DNA from 2 places in the Blautia stercoris genome. Region 2 is predicted to be linked to the other one. Evidence: a T-box and tRNA genes for the amino acid it is inferred to sense, from the RefSeq annotation. Region 2 holds a T-box; the other holds one or more tRNA genes.
What was found. The T-box of region 2 lies ahead of ACYQ2D_RS13905 (valine--tRNA ligase). A T-box ahead of a tRNA ligase gene usually reads a tRNA of that ligase, here a tRNA-Val.
Positions count from the first base shown of each region.

Region 1: it encodes a tRNA-Val, which carries the amino acid that the T-box ahead of ACYQ2D_RS13905 (valine--tRNA ligase) is inferred to sense. The anticodon was not compared.

Region 1 is NZ_BAAHYF010000002.1:58,744-65,656, reverse strand. It holds gene ACYQ2D_RS10100 (SpoIID/LytB domain-containing protein) at 3-887, opposite strand; gene mnmM (tRNA 5-(aminomethyl)-2-thiouridylate-methyltransferase MnmM) at 984-1,547, opposite strand; gene ACYQ2D_RS10090 (O-acetylhomoserine aminocarboxypropyltransferase/cysteine synthase family protein) at 1,544-2,836, opposite strand; gene ACYQ2D_RS10085 (hypothetical protein) at 2,945-3,256, opposite strand; gene ACYQ2D_RS10080 (DUF6062 family protein) at 3,382-4,155, shown strand; tRNA gene ACYQ2D_RS10075 (tRNA-Lys) at 4,720-4,792, opposite strand; tRNA gene ACYQ2D_RS10070 (tRNA-Phe) at 4,832-4,904, opposite strand; tRNA gene ACYQ2D_RS10065 (tRNA-Met) at 4,924-4,997, opposite strand; tRNA gene ACYQ2D_RS10060 (tRNA-Thr) at 5,011-5,083, opposite strand; tRNA gene ACYQ2D_RS10055 (tRNA-Tyr) at 5,125-5,206, opposite strand; tRNA gene ACYQ2D_RS10050 (tRNA-Val) at 5,227-5,299, opposite strand; tRNA gene ACYQ2D_RS10045 (tRNA-Asp) at 5,330-5,403, opposite strand; rRNA gene ACYQ2D_RS10040 (23S ribosomal RNA) at 5,485-6,913, opposite strand, start outside.
Region 2 is NZ_BAAHYF010000002.1:908,004-914,916, forward strand. It holds gene ACYQ2D_RS13900 (ABC transporter ATP-binding protein) at 1-484, shown strand, start outside; cobalamin riboswitch at 577-773, shown strand; T-box leader at 985-1,212, shown strand; gene ACYQ2D_RS13905 (valine--tRNA ligase) at 1,293-3,941, shown strand; gene ACYQ2D_RS13910 (LTA synthase family protein) at 4,027-6,108, shown strand; gene ACYQ2D_RS13915 (bifunctional folylpolyglutamate synthase/dihydrofolate synthase) at 6,241-6,913, shown strand, end outside.

The DNA.
Region 1 (6,913 bases), 850 kb from region 2:
AGTTATTCATTTTTTTGCATCTCTACTTCTATTAATTCTAAACCCGGAAAAAAATAGTTTAAAATTTCCTGATACTGCTTGTTTTCCTCCGCCATTTTTCCAGCCGTCCACTGGCTGAGTCCCAGTCCATGTCCGACTCCCCTGCATAAAAAACGAATCATTTCCTTATCTGTCTGTACAATAAAACAGGAAGAAGGAAGCTTTAGAAGTTCACGCATTTCTTCCCCTTGAAAGTCCTGATTCCCTGCCTGAATCTCCAACACATACCCCAAACGATCTGTTTCTTTGATTTTAATCTCCCCGGCATCTTTAATTTCAAATCCTGCATATTCTTTTTTTATTAATCTGCGAAACTCTTTTAACTCAAAATAACATCCATTGACATAAAATGGACTCTTCTTATCCTGAATCGTGTCTACAGAAATCAAATAAGCAAAATTTTCACCCAGAAGTTCCTTTCCATCTCTGCTTCGTTCTGTTCCCACTGCATAAAATGGAATCTGTTTTACCTCATGATTCAAAGCCAGCACTTTTCCTCTCGTTTCCTCTGCTGATTCTAAAAATACATGAAATCGCTCTAAAAAAAATGGAATTCTTCTTTTCGCTTTTAAATATTTTGCTGCCTCTTCTGCTTTCTGCTTTTCTTCTCCTTTTTCCCACTGCAGATAAAAATTTCCACGTGCAATCACAGTCTGCGCCTTAATGCTCTCCTTCGGAGCTTCCCAGTCTATCTGCATTGCCGTTAAAACTGCTATGTAATCTTCAAAATCCGTTTCATTTCTGACCGGTGGACATTCTTTGATTCCCAATATCAAGACAACAATCAAACAAGGAAGCCCTGCCATAAAAAACAAAAGGCATACTCCGGATTTTATTTTCTTTTTCATAAATTTATAAAACCCAGACCTCTTTTGTTTATTCTTATGACAAAACTTCCCTGTCCTATTCATATTCTTATAATTTCAAAATTTAACTAAGCCTCATTATTTTTTTATAATCAGTACCGGAATCGGTGGATTATTTTTGCGGTTGTAATAAGCACTCACAATCACCAGATATTTTTTTTCATCAAGGCTCTTTAAATACGCTAAAAGTGTATCCCTTTCCTCAAATCCGGTCTCTCCTCCGCTGTAAATACAAAGACTCATCACTCCACCTTTTTTAAGCAGTCTCAGACCCTCTATAACGGCGTTTTTACTGCTTTCAGGCTTCGTAGCAAGAGAATGGTCACTTCCCGGCAAATATCCGAAATTAAAGCAAATACCGTCCACAGAAGCCTCATCTGCATACTTTGCCATATTTTCATGACTGTCCAGTATTAATCTTGCCTTCTGCTCCATCCCCTCTGATTTTAATAATGCTCTTGTTGATTCAAGTGCCTGCTTCTGAATATCAAATGCAAGCACCTGTCCCTCTTTCCCTGCAAGCTCACATAAAAACAGCGTATCGTGTCCATTTCCCATTGTTGCATCAATATACGTTCCGCCTGTCACTGCCTGCATTAAAAACAATTCATGACACCATTCGGTTATCTGAAATGATTTCATAATGTCTTACTTTCCTCCAATGCCTGTGCAAGGTCATCGATAATGTCTTCTACATTTTCAATTCCGACAGAAAGACGAATCAATCCCGGAGAAATTCCTGCTGCCTTGAGCTGTTCGTCATTTAACTGTCTGTGAGTATGACTTGCCGGGTGTAAAACACTTGTCTTTGCATCTGCAACGTGTGTCACAATAGATGCCAGTTTTAAGCTGTCCATAAATTTAACAGCCGCTTCTCTTCCTGCTTTTAATTCAAATGAAATGACTCCGCAGGTTCCGTTTGGCATGTACTTTTTCGCCAGTTCATGATATTTATCATTTGGAAGTCCCGCATAATTTACATGACCGACTAACTCATGCGCATCTAAAAATTCTGCAACTTTCTGCGCATTATAACAATGTCTCTCCACACGAAGCGGAAGTGATTCCAGACTTGCATTTAATAAAAAGCAGTTCATCGGAGACGGAATTGAACCTAAATCACGCATTAACTGTGCATTAATTTTTGCAATGTAAGCAGATTTTCCAAAATGCTCTGTATACACAATACCATGATAAGATTCATCCGGTCTTGTCAGCCCATGGAATTTTTCTCCATAAGCGTCCCAGTCAAACTTTCCACTGTCAATAATTGCACCACCAACCTGCATTGCATGTCCATCCATATATTTTGTCGTAGAATGAGTGACAATGTCTGCGCCCCATTCAAACGGTTTACAATTTACCGGAGTAGCAAATGTATTATCTACAATAAGCGGGACTCCATGTTCATGCGCAAGTTTTGCCATTTTTTCAATATCAAGCACAACCAATGCAGGATTGGAAATTGTCTCTGAAAAAACAGCTTTCGTATTTGGCTGAAATGCTTTTTCTAATTCTTCTGCCGGTGCATCCGCATCTATAAAAGTACATTCGATTCCCATTTTCTTTGCTGTTACGCCAAGCAGATTCAAGGTTCCGCCATAAATTGCAGAAGCACAAATCACATGGTCTCCGGCTTCGCAGATATTAAAGACCGCATAAAAGTTTGCCGCCTGTCCGGATGAAGTTAAAACTCCGGCCACTCCGCCTTCCAGATCTGTAATTTTCTCCGCTACCATATCATTTGTCGGATTCTGAAGTCTGGTATAAAAATATCCTTCATCCTTTAAATCAAATAAGCGTCCCATTTCTTCAGATGTATCATATTTAAATGTTGTGCTTTGATAAATCGGCATCATTCTCGGTTCGCCTTTCTTTGGTTTCCAACCGGAATGTAAGCATTTTGTTTCGATGTGTAGCTCTTTTCCCATTTCTCATATCGCCTTTCTTGGTATTATATTTCTTTTATTGTACCACTTTCAGACATATCCTGCCACTGACATCTTATTTTTCTCTTAATCTTACACAGTTATCGACAATTATCGACGAAACTTCTTCTGTCCATAGATAATCAGACCTACAAATACAACGATTCCAATTGCAAGAATTATCAGCTTATTTCCGCTGTCTAATTTATTCATGGAATCTAAAAATCCAAGCACCATCATATCAATGCCGATAACTGCAATTGCACCACCTGTTGCCATCATAAATTTTCTTTCGTTCTCCGGTGACACACCTTTTGAAAATCTCTCACGAATCATACTTGGCTTTCCCCAGATAACAAGATATAAACCAATCACTACAACTACTGCAGCTAAAATAATCATCATCAGACAATCTCCTCTCATTTTCGCTCACTCCTTCCCTTATAGTATATATAAGACTCAAAAAGTATTTTGACCCTAACATCATAATACTGTAAAATTAATATCAAGTAAAGAAAATATAAGACCAACGAAAGGATTGCCTGATTATGAAAGAACAAATTTATACCATTCCTTTAATGGATGCTTTTAATGCCGGTGATGAGTGCCCATTCTGCTTTATCGAAAGAAATCTGGAACAGCATGCCATGGATTTTGTACTTGGCGCCGGTGCTTCTTATATGGAAGATGATATCCGTGCCGAAACCGATAAAGCAGGATTTTGCCGTGAACATTATAAAAAGATGTTTGAATATGGAAACCGCTTAGGATGCGGTCTGATTTTAACCACTCATTTCAAAAAGAAAAACGAAGAATTAAAGCAACAGATAAAAATGTTTTCTCCTGCAAAAGCTTCTATGTTCAGCCATTTTAAAAAGGCTCAGTCTACCACGGATGCTCCAAAAACTTCTATCGGTGTCTGGGCAAAAGCACAGCAGGAAAGCTGCTATATCTGTGACTATTATAAAAATACTTATTTGCGCTACCTCGATACGTTCTTTGAACTCTATCGAAAAAATCCTGAATTTGTCGAGCTTTTCAAAAAAAGTAAAGGATTCTGTCTCCCGCATTTTGCTGATTTAGTCGAAAATGCAGAAACAATTTTATCAGACAAAGAAAAATCGGATTTTTATGAAACGTTATTCCCACTGATGACCGAAAACATGCAGCGTGTCACTGACGACCTTGAATGGTTCTGTGACAAATTCGATTATAAGAATAAAGATGCAGATTGGAAAACTTCAAAAGATGCAATTCCAAGAGGAATGCAAAAAGCTGCTGGCAGCTATCCAGCAGATCCGCCATACAAATCGGCTTTATAGAATTTTAGATGCTCTGGTAACGTAGTTGCCGAGCAGGTAAAGCGGACATTCGCAATCCGCTTCGCTACTTGCTCATGAACGCAGTCGCTTTGCGATCTGTCAGTGGGAGTTGAAAGCTCCCACTGACAGAAGCATCCCCCTCACCCGCCGCTTAGTGCTTTGCGCACTTGAAGTGGGGGAATGCTTATCTGCGTTCAAAAATGACACAAAAAAAACAAGAGCCTTGAATCTTGAGGGGGGATAGATTCAAGGCTCTTATTTTTCACGTCTACTTTATAAAAAAGAAGGAGAGCCGATATAAGGGAAATATCGGCATATGAAAAAGAAAAAGATTTTTGAAAAAAGTCTTATTGGCTTTGTTCAAGTAATAATATACACAGAAATTGTGATGATTTTGTGTTCAAATAATGAAAGAAATATGAAAAAGTATTTTATACTTTTTTTATGAATTGGTATTACCGGTTTGTTTTTTGCTTCTTTTAGTGCGTGAAACGCAATTTCCCCTGCAAAAACGCAACAAAAAAAGATTGAAATCTTGATAAGAGATTTCAATCTTTTAAGCAGTGAAGCATCGGGGATTCGAACCCCGGACAACTTGATTAAAAGTCAAGTGCTCTACCGACTGAGCTAATGCTCCATATTTCAATAATTTCATCCTGACTATTCGCAGGAAAAATGCCCAGAGCCGGAATCGAACCAGCGACACGAGGATTTTCAGTCCTCTGCTCTACCAACTGAGCTATCTGGGCCTAATAAAATTAAATTGAGTAGCGGGGACAGGATTTGAACCTGTGACCTTCGGGTTATGAGCCCGACGAGCTTCCAGACTGCTCCACCCCGCGTTATTAATTTAAAAGCCGATGATCGGACTCGAACCGATAACCTGCTGATTACAAATCAGCTGCTCTGCCAATTGAGCCACATCGGCATAAATCAATGAATAGAATCGCACCTCATCGGTACTTTCAATGGGCGATGGTGGATTCGAACCACCGAAGGCGTTGCCAGCAGATTTACAGTCTGTCCCCTTTGGCCACTCGGGAAATCGCCCATATTAATTTTTAAAATAAATGGGACCTACAGGGCTCGAACCTGTGACCCTCTGCTTGTAAGGCAGATGCTCTCCCAGCTGAGCTAAGATCCCATTATTCTTTTCGTTTCCTTTCGGAAACAACGACCCAGAAGAGACTCGAACTCTCGACCTCCGCCGTGACAGGGCGGCGCTCTAACCAACTGAGCCACTGGGCCTTATGAAGAATATATCTTCAAAACTACATATACAAAACCGAAACCATGCAGACACTTGCCGCTCCACTGATTTCTCAGCTTCTGGTCAAGCCCTCGACCGATTAGTAGCAGTCAGCTCCATACATTGCTGCACTTCCACCTCTGCCCTATCTACCTCGTCGTCTTCAAGGGGTCTTACTTCTTTCGAATGGGATATCTCATCTTGAGGGGGGCTTCACGCTTAGATGCCTTCAGCGTTTATCCCTTCCAGGCTTGGCTACTCTGCCATGCAGTTGGCACTACAACAGATACACCAGCGGCCTGTCCATCCCGGTCCTCTCGTACTAAGGACAGCTCCTCTCAAATATCCTACGCCCACGCCGGATAGGGACCGAACTGTCTCACGACGTTCTGAACCCAGCTCGCGTACCGCTTTAATGGGCGAACAGCCCAACCCTTGGGACCTACTACAGCCCCAGGATGCGATGAGCCGACATCGAGGTGCCAAACCACTCCGTCGATGTGAACTCTTGGGAGTGATAAGCCTGTTATCCCCAGGGTAGCTTTTATCCGTTGAGCGATGGCATTCCCACTTAATACCACCGGATCACTAAGCCCTACTTTCGTACCTGCTCCACCCGTCGGTGTCGCAGTCAAGCTCCCTTCTGCCTTTGCACTCTTCGAATGGTTTCCGTCCATTCTGAGGGAACCTTTGGGCGCCTCCGATACCCTTTCGGAGGCGACCGCCCCAGTCAAACTCCCCGCCTGGCATTGTCCCACCGCCGGGTCACGGCGGCTGGTTAGAAACCCAATACTGCAAGGGTGGTATCCCAACATCGACTCCGTAGCAACTGGCGTCACTACCTCTCAGTCTCCCACCTATCCTGTACATGCAATACCGAATCCCAGTACCAAACTGGAGTAAAGCTCCATGGGGTCTTTCCGTCCTGGCGCAGGTAACCAGCATCTTCACTGGTACTTCAATTTCACCGGATGCATTGCCGAGACAGCGCTCAAATCATTACGCCTTTCGTGCGGGTCGGAACTTACCCGACAAGGAATTTCGCTACCTTAGGACCGTTATAGTTACGGCCGCCGTTTACTGGGGCTTAAATTCAATGCTTCGTTTCCTGACATCTCCTCTTAACCTTCCAGCACCGGGCAGGCGTCAGCCCATATACCTCACCTTTCGGTTTCGCATAGACCTGTGTTTTTGCTAAACAGTTGCTTGAGCCTATTCTCTGCGGCCCGCTTTTACACGGGCACCCCTTCTCCCGAAGTTACGGGGTCATTTTGCCGAGTTCCTTGGCAATGCTTCTTCCGTCGGCCTTAGGATTCTCTCCTCATCCACCTGTGTCGGTTTACGGTACGGGTACGTTACAAACAATAGCGGCTTTTCTTGACGCATGGCTCACACACTTCCCTACTCTAGTTCGGTCCGCATCACGCCTTTGGATTGCCACACGGTTTTTCCTATGTGACTCCTCCTTCGCTTGCCCCGGGATTCCATTCCCGGGTTGTGCTCTCCACA
Region 2 (6,913 bases):
CATTGGTATTGCAAGGGCGTTATCGGTTCATCCGGAATTTCTGCTTTGTGATGAACCAATTTCTGCTTTAGATGTATCCATTCAGGCACAGGTTGTCAATGTGTTAGAAGATTTGCAGAAAGAACTGGGACTGACTTATCTGTTTGTGGCACATGATTTATCTATGGTACGCCATATTTCAGATCGGATCGGTGTGATGTATCTGGGAAAGGTTGTAGAAAGCGGAGAAAGTGATGAGGTTTATGATAATCCTTGTCATCCTTATACACAGGCACTTCTGAAAGCCATTCCAATTGCGGATCCAAAGCGGGCACTTAGTCTGGAGCAGTTTGGAATGAAAGGAGAACTGCCAAGTCCGCTCCACGTTCCGTCAGGATGTAGATTTCATACACGTTGTCCGTATGCAATGGATTTGTGCAGGCAGCAGGAACCGGAATTAGAAGAAAGGACACCGGGACATTTGGTGGCATGCTGGAAAAAATGACAGCGAAGAATAATGATTTTAAAAAGTTATCATGCAAAATGTAAAAGGAAACTTGACGAATCTGATAGAAAATGGTACTATAAATCTAGTATAATTCCATAGAACTGTTGAGTGCATCTATACTGACCGCACAGAATAGGTGAAAAGGGAATCAGGTGCAAGGCCTGAGCGAGCCGGTCACTGTATATGGGGAGTGACGCCGGAGATACCCATTGTATAAAATTATATGAGAAGGGCGGCGAAGCGTTAATCCATGAGCCAGGAAACCTGCTTAACAGCAGTAAGGTGAAAAACTTCCGTGCCAAAGTTTTGTATCTGGAATTCGTATGGAATGCCAAAGCTCGGAGCCTGAACATTATAGAATTATGCGACTGATTAAACGGCAGGGGGAAGAAAACTTCCCCCGTAAATAAAGAAAGAGCGAATGTAAAATGAATCGGAACTTCCGGTTCATTTTTTTGCTTGACAAAAAGATTTTTTATGATTATGATGTATCGTAGCAAAAGGTGTTGAAAAAGAGGAGTACATTTGGAAATCTGCCAGAGAGAACGGCAAAATGCTGAAAGCACGTTTCAGAGGAACAAGTGGAAGGTAGCTTTGGAACCGGAATGCTGAAAGGGTGAGGGGACTGTAAAGAAAAGCCATCCTGCGTAGGTGTTCACGCGTCGTCTGCGTTAACAGACTTAGAGTTAAAAAGCAAGGTGGTACCGCGGACATTCGCCCTTTACAGTTTTATCTGTAAAGGCTTTTTTATTTTTATGATAAATGTCTGCAAAAAAAATAAACCAATAAAAACAAGGAGGTAGTCATGAGCAAAGAACTTGCAAAAACTTATGACCCAAAGGGTCTTGAAGAAAGACTGTATCAGAAATGGCTTGATAATAAATATTTTCACGCAGAGGTAAACAGAGATAAAAAACCGTTTACTATCGTTATGCCGCCGCCAAATGTAACCGGACAGCTTCACATGGGGCATGCACTGGATGAAACTATGCAGGATATCCTGATTCGTTTTAAGAGAATGCAGGGATATGAGGCACTGTGGCAGCCGGGAACAGACCATGCAGCAATCGCTACAGAAGTAAAGGTAATTGAAAAATTAAAAGAGCAGGGGATTAATAAAGAGGATTTAGGTCGTGAGGAATTCTTAAAACATGCCTGGGCATGGAAAGAAGAGTACGGCGGAAAAATTATTAACCAGTTAAAGAAACTGGGTGCTTCTGCTGACTGGGACAGAGAACGTTTCACAATGGATGAAGGTTGTTCAAAAGCAGTCAAAGAGGTATTTATCCGTTTATACGAAAAAGGATATATTTACAAAGGTTCCAGAATCATCAACTGGTGTCCGGTCTGCCAGACCTCTATTTCTGATGCTGAGGTGGAACATGAGGATCAGGATGGATTTTTCTGGCACATCAATTATCCGATTGTTGGAGAAGAAGGTCGTTTCGTTGAAATCGCAACCACCCGTCCGGAAACTCTGTTGGGCGATACTGCAGTTGCAGTTAACCCGGAAGATGAAAGATACAAAGATTTAATCGGAAAAATGTTAAAACTGCCTTTGACAGACAGAGAAATTCCGGTTATCGCTGATGAATATGTAGATAAAGAATTTGGAACAGGTTGTGTAAAAATTACACCGGCACATGACCCAAATGACTTTGAAGTCGGAAAACGTCATAACCTCGAAGAAATCAATATCATGAATGATGATGCAACCATCAATGATTTAGGTGGAAAATACGCAGGCATGGACCGTTACGAAGCCAGAAAAGCAATGGTAAAAGATTTAGAAGATCTTGGTCTTTTAGTAAAAGTTGTTCCGCATTCTCACAGTGTAGGAACACATGATCGTTGTGGTACAACCGTAGAACCAATGATTAAACCGCAGTGGTTTGTAAGAATGAAAGAAATGGGAGAGGCTGCAATCAAAACATTACAGGATGGCAACCTGACTTTCGTTCCGGAACGTTTTGATAAGATTTACATGCACTGGCTGGAAAATATCCGTGACTGGTGTATTTCCCGTCAGTTATGGTGGGGACACAGAATCCCGGCTTATTACTGTGATAACTGTGGAGAAACAGTTGTTGCAAGAGAACTGCCGTCTGTATGCCCGAAATGCGGCTGTGAACATCTGACACAGGATGAAGATACCCTTGATACATGGTTCTCTTCTGCATTATGGCCATTCTCAACACTTGGCTGGCCGGACAATACAGAAGAATTAAATTATTTCTATCCGACCGATGTACTGGTAACCGGATATGATATCATTTTCTTCTGGGTTATCCGAATGGTATTCTCAGGTCTGGAACAGACCGGAAAAACTCCATTCCATCATGTACTGATTCATGGTCTGGTACGTGATTCACAGGGACGTAAAATGAGTAAATCCCTCGGAAATGGAATTGACCCGCTTGAGGTTATCGATAAATATGGTGCGGATGCACTTCGTCTGACTCTGATGACAGGAAATGCACCTGGAAATGATATGAGATTCTACTGGGAGAGAGTAGAAGCAAGCCGTAACTTTGCAAATAAAGTATGGAACGCCTCCAGATTTATCATGATGAACCTGGAAAAAGCAGAAGTACCGCAGGAAATTGATTTAAATGCTTTAACTGGTGCCGATAAATGGATTCTTTCTAAAGTAAACAAACTGGCAGAAGAAGTAACCGAAAATATGGATAAATATGAACTTGGTATTGCTGTTCAGAAAGTCTATGACTTTATCTGGGAAGAATTCTGCGACTGGTATATCGAAATGGTAAAACCGAGATTGTACAATGAAGAAGACACCACAAAAGCAGCAGCTCTTTGGACTTTAAAAACAGTTCTTGGAAATGCACTGAAATTATTACATCCATATATGCCGTTTATTACAGAAGAAATCTACTGCACTCTTCGTCCGGAAGAAGAATCTATCATGATTGCTTCCTGGCCGGAAAGAAAAGCAGAATGGGATTTTGAAGCGGATGAAGAAGCAGTTGAAATCATCAAAGAAGCAGTCAGAAGCATTCGTAATGTGCGTACCGGAATGAATGTACCGCCGAGCAAGAAAGCAAAAGTATTTGTTGTTTCTGAAGATGAAGCAATCCGTGAGACATTTGAAAATGGAAAAGTATTCTTTGGAACACTTGGTTATGCAAGTGAAGTTGTTGTACAGGCAGACAAAGCCGGAATCGATGAAGATGCTGTTTCTGCTGTAACTTCAAAGGCAGTTATCTATATGCCGTTCGCAGAACTGGTAGATATCGAAAAAGAAGTAGAAAGACTTCACAAGGAAGAAGAAAAATTAAACAAAGAGCTTGCCCGCGTAAAAGGAATGTTAAGCAATGAACGCTTCGTAAGCAAAGCTCCGGAAAGTAAGGTTGCAGAAGAAAAAGCAAAACTTGAAAAATATACAAATATGATGGAACAGGTAAGAGAGAGACTGAAACAGCTTGAAAAGTAAGCAAGGCTGATAGGAGATTGAGCATTTGAAATCCATAAAAAAACAGTTTATCAAAATTTTGAACTTTCTGTCAGTACCTCTTCAGATGTTTGGAGTGATGGTCTTATATTTTGTAATCGAGGCCATCTCCAGACATTCTGTGTCAGAAGCTTTTAGCTATATGACAGAAAGACCGTTAGTGTTTTTATATAACTCATTTCTTATTTTTACAACCACTATGTTAGTGTATCTGGTAAGAAGAAGAGTATTTATGAGGGTATTGTTAACTATTTTCTGGCTTGGACTTGGAATTATTAATGGTGTGCTTTTGGCAAACCGTGTCACTCCATTTACAGGACCGGATTTACATCTGATTACCGACGCAGTCAAGATTGCAAATAAGTATTTGAATCCGTTTTTCTTTGTTATTGTAATGATTATTGCAATACTGGTGCTGATTGCAATGATTATTTTATTTGTAAAAGGGCCAAGATACAGAGGGAAATTACGTTACCGTGTCAATATTCCGTTTGTGCTGATTGTAGTGCTGGCATTTGCAGGAACAACCAGACTGGCACTGGATAAACGAGTGCTTTCCAATTACTTTGGAAATATTGCATTTGCTTATCAGGATTATGGATATCCATACTGTCTGGCAACTACGATTTTTAATACCGGAATCAGCTGTCCGAGAGATTATTCTGAATCAGCAATCAATGAAATTGAGGACAGTGAATCAAATCTGCCCAAAACAGGAGAAAAAAGACCAAATATTATCTTTTTACAGCTGGAATCCTTTTTTGATCCGACACTGGTTAATTATTTAAATGTTTCGGAAGACCCGATTCCAAATTTCAGAAAACTGATGAAGGAATATTCTTCCGGATATTATAAAGTGCCTTCTGTAGGCGCAGGTACAGCAAATACAGAATTTGAAAGCATTACAGGAATGAGCTTACATTATTTTGGACCTGGCGAATATCCATATAAGAGTATTTTAAAAGAAACAACTTGTGAAAGTGCACCTTATGTATTAAAGAGTCTGGGATATCGGACTCATGCCATTCATAATAATGAGGCGAACTTTTATGGAAGAAAAAGTGTATTTGCAAATCTTGGATTTGATACCTTTACTTCGGAAGAGTATATGTCGGAACAGGATGATACAAACCCGAATGACTGGATGAGAGATCGAAATCTGACAAAATATATTATGCAGGCGTTAAATGAGACAGATGATCCGGACTATATTTATACGATTTCGGTACAAGGACATGGAGATTATCCGGAAGAACCGACGATTGAAAATCCGAAGATTACAGTAAGCGGTTCGAGTACAGAGGCGTTAAATAATAAATGGGAGTATTACTGTAATCAGATTTATGAGATGGACCAGTTTGTAAAAGAACTGACGGATACCTTATCTCAACTTGATGAAGATGTAGTGCTTGTCATGTATGGGGATCATCTTCCGACAATGGGATTGACCGTAGAAGATATGGAGAATCGTTATCTGTTCCAGACAGAATATGTAATCTGGGATAATATGGAGCTTGAAAAGAAAGATGCAAATATTGCTGCTTATCAGATGGCAGCAGAAGTCATGAACCGTGTTGGAATTCATGAAGGAAATGTGTTCCGTTATCATCAGGCAAGAAGACAGACAAAGAATTATCAGGCAGATTTGGAAATGCTGCAGTATGATATTTTATATGGAAAACAGTATGTCTATGGCGGAAAAAATCCATATCAGAAAGAAAAGCTGCATCTTGGAGTGGAAGAAGTAAGCTTAGATAAAATTGAAAAAATTTCGGATGGCAGGTATTATATTACCGGTACAAACTTCACGCAGTCTGCTTATCTTGAGGTGAATGGAGAATTAGTGGAAGTAACGTATGTCAGTCCGACGACGCTTCTTCTGACAGATGGTGATTTACAGGATGGAGATGAAGTGGATATCGCAATTCGCAGTAACAGTTCTACCCGAAAGGTATTAAGTCGGACAGAAACACAGATTTATCATGAAACATCCAAAGCACAAACAGATGAATCCACAGAAGACACAACAGAGACAGATATGGGTTCGCAGACAGAAGGACAGACAGAAACAAAAACAGATGAAAAAGCAGACGCGGTGGAAAACGGGGCATCTTCCGAGAAGTCAGAAACTACTGTCGAGACACAGTAAAAGAAAAAGTTTACAACCGACATAATTTGCTTGCATATTGTCACCGCTTCATTATAATGGTAAGTGACCCTTATCATTGTGAATGGAGCGGTGATTTTTTAGGGAAATGACAAAAGAAAGAAGGATTAATTTTTGTTTACTTACGAAAAAGCAGTTGCATACATAGAAGAAATTCCGAAATTTACAACGAAAAATAAATTAGAACATACCAGAAAGTGTCTGGATTTACTGGGAAGTCCGGATAAAAAACGAAAAATTATACATGTAGCAGGAACAAATGGAAAAGGCAGTGTCTGTGCGTTTCTTTCCACAATGCTTGAAGAAGGCGGCTATAAGTGCGGGTTGTTTACTTCACCGCATCTGATAAAGATTAATGAACGATTTCAGATTAACGAAGAAATGGTTTCAGATGAGGCATTCTTACGGGCTTTCTTAAAAATCAAAGCGCTTGCAGATGAGCTTGTAGAGGTAGGAGATTACCATCCAACCTATTTTGAATTTCTATTTTTAATGGGAATGGTCATTTTTGATGAGGCAGATGTAGATTTACTGGTACTGGAAACCGGGCTGGGCGGACGTTTAGATGCGACAAATTCGATTGTATCTCCGCTTGCCTGCGTGATTACTTCTATCAGTCTGGATCATGTGGAATATCTTGGCGATACGATTGAAAAGATTGCAGGTGAAAAAGCCGGCATTATCAAGCCGGGTGTTCCGGTTATCTTTGATGGAAATCAGGAAGAGGCCGAAAAAGTCATCAAAAATCGGGCAAAAGAACTGGGGTGTCCGTACTATGAGGTAAAAC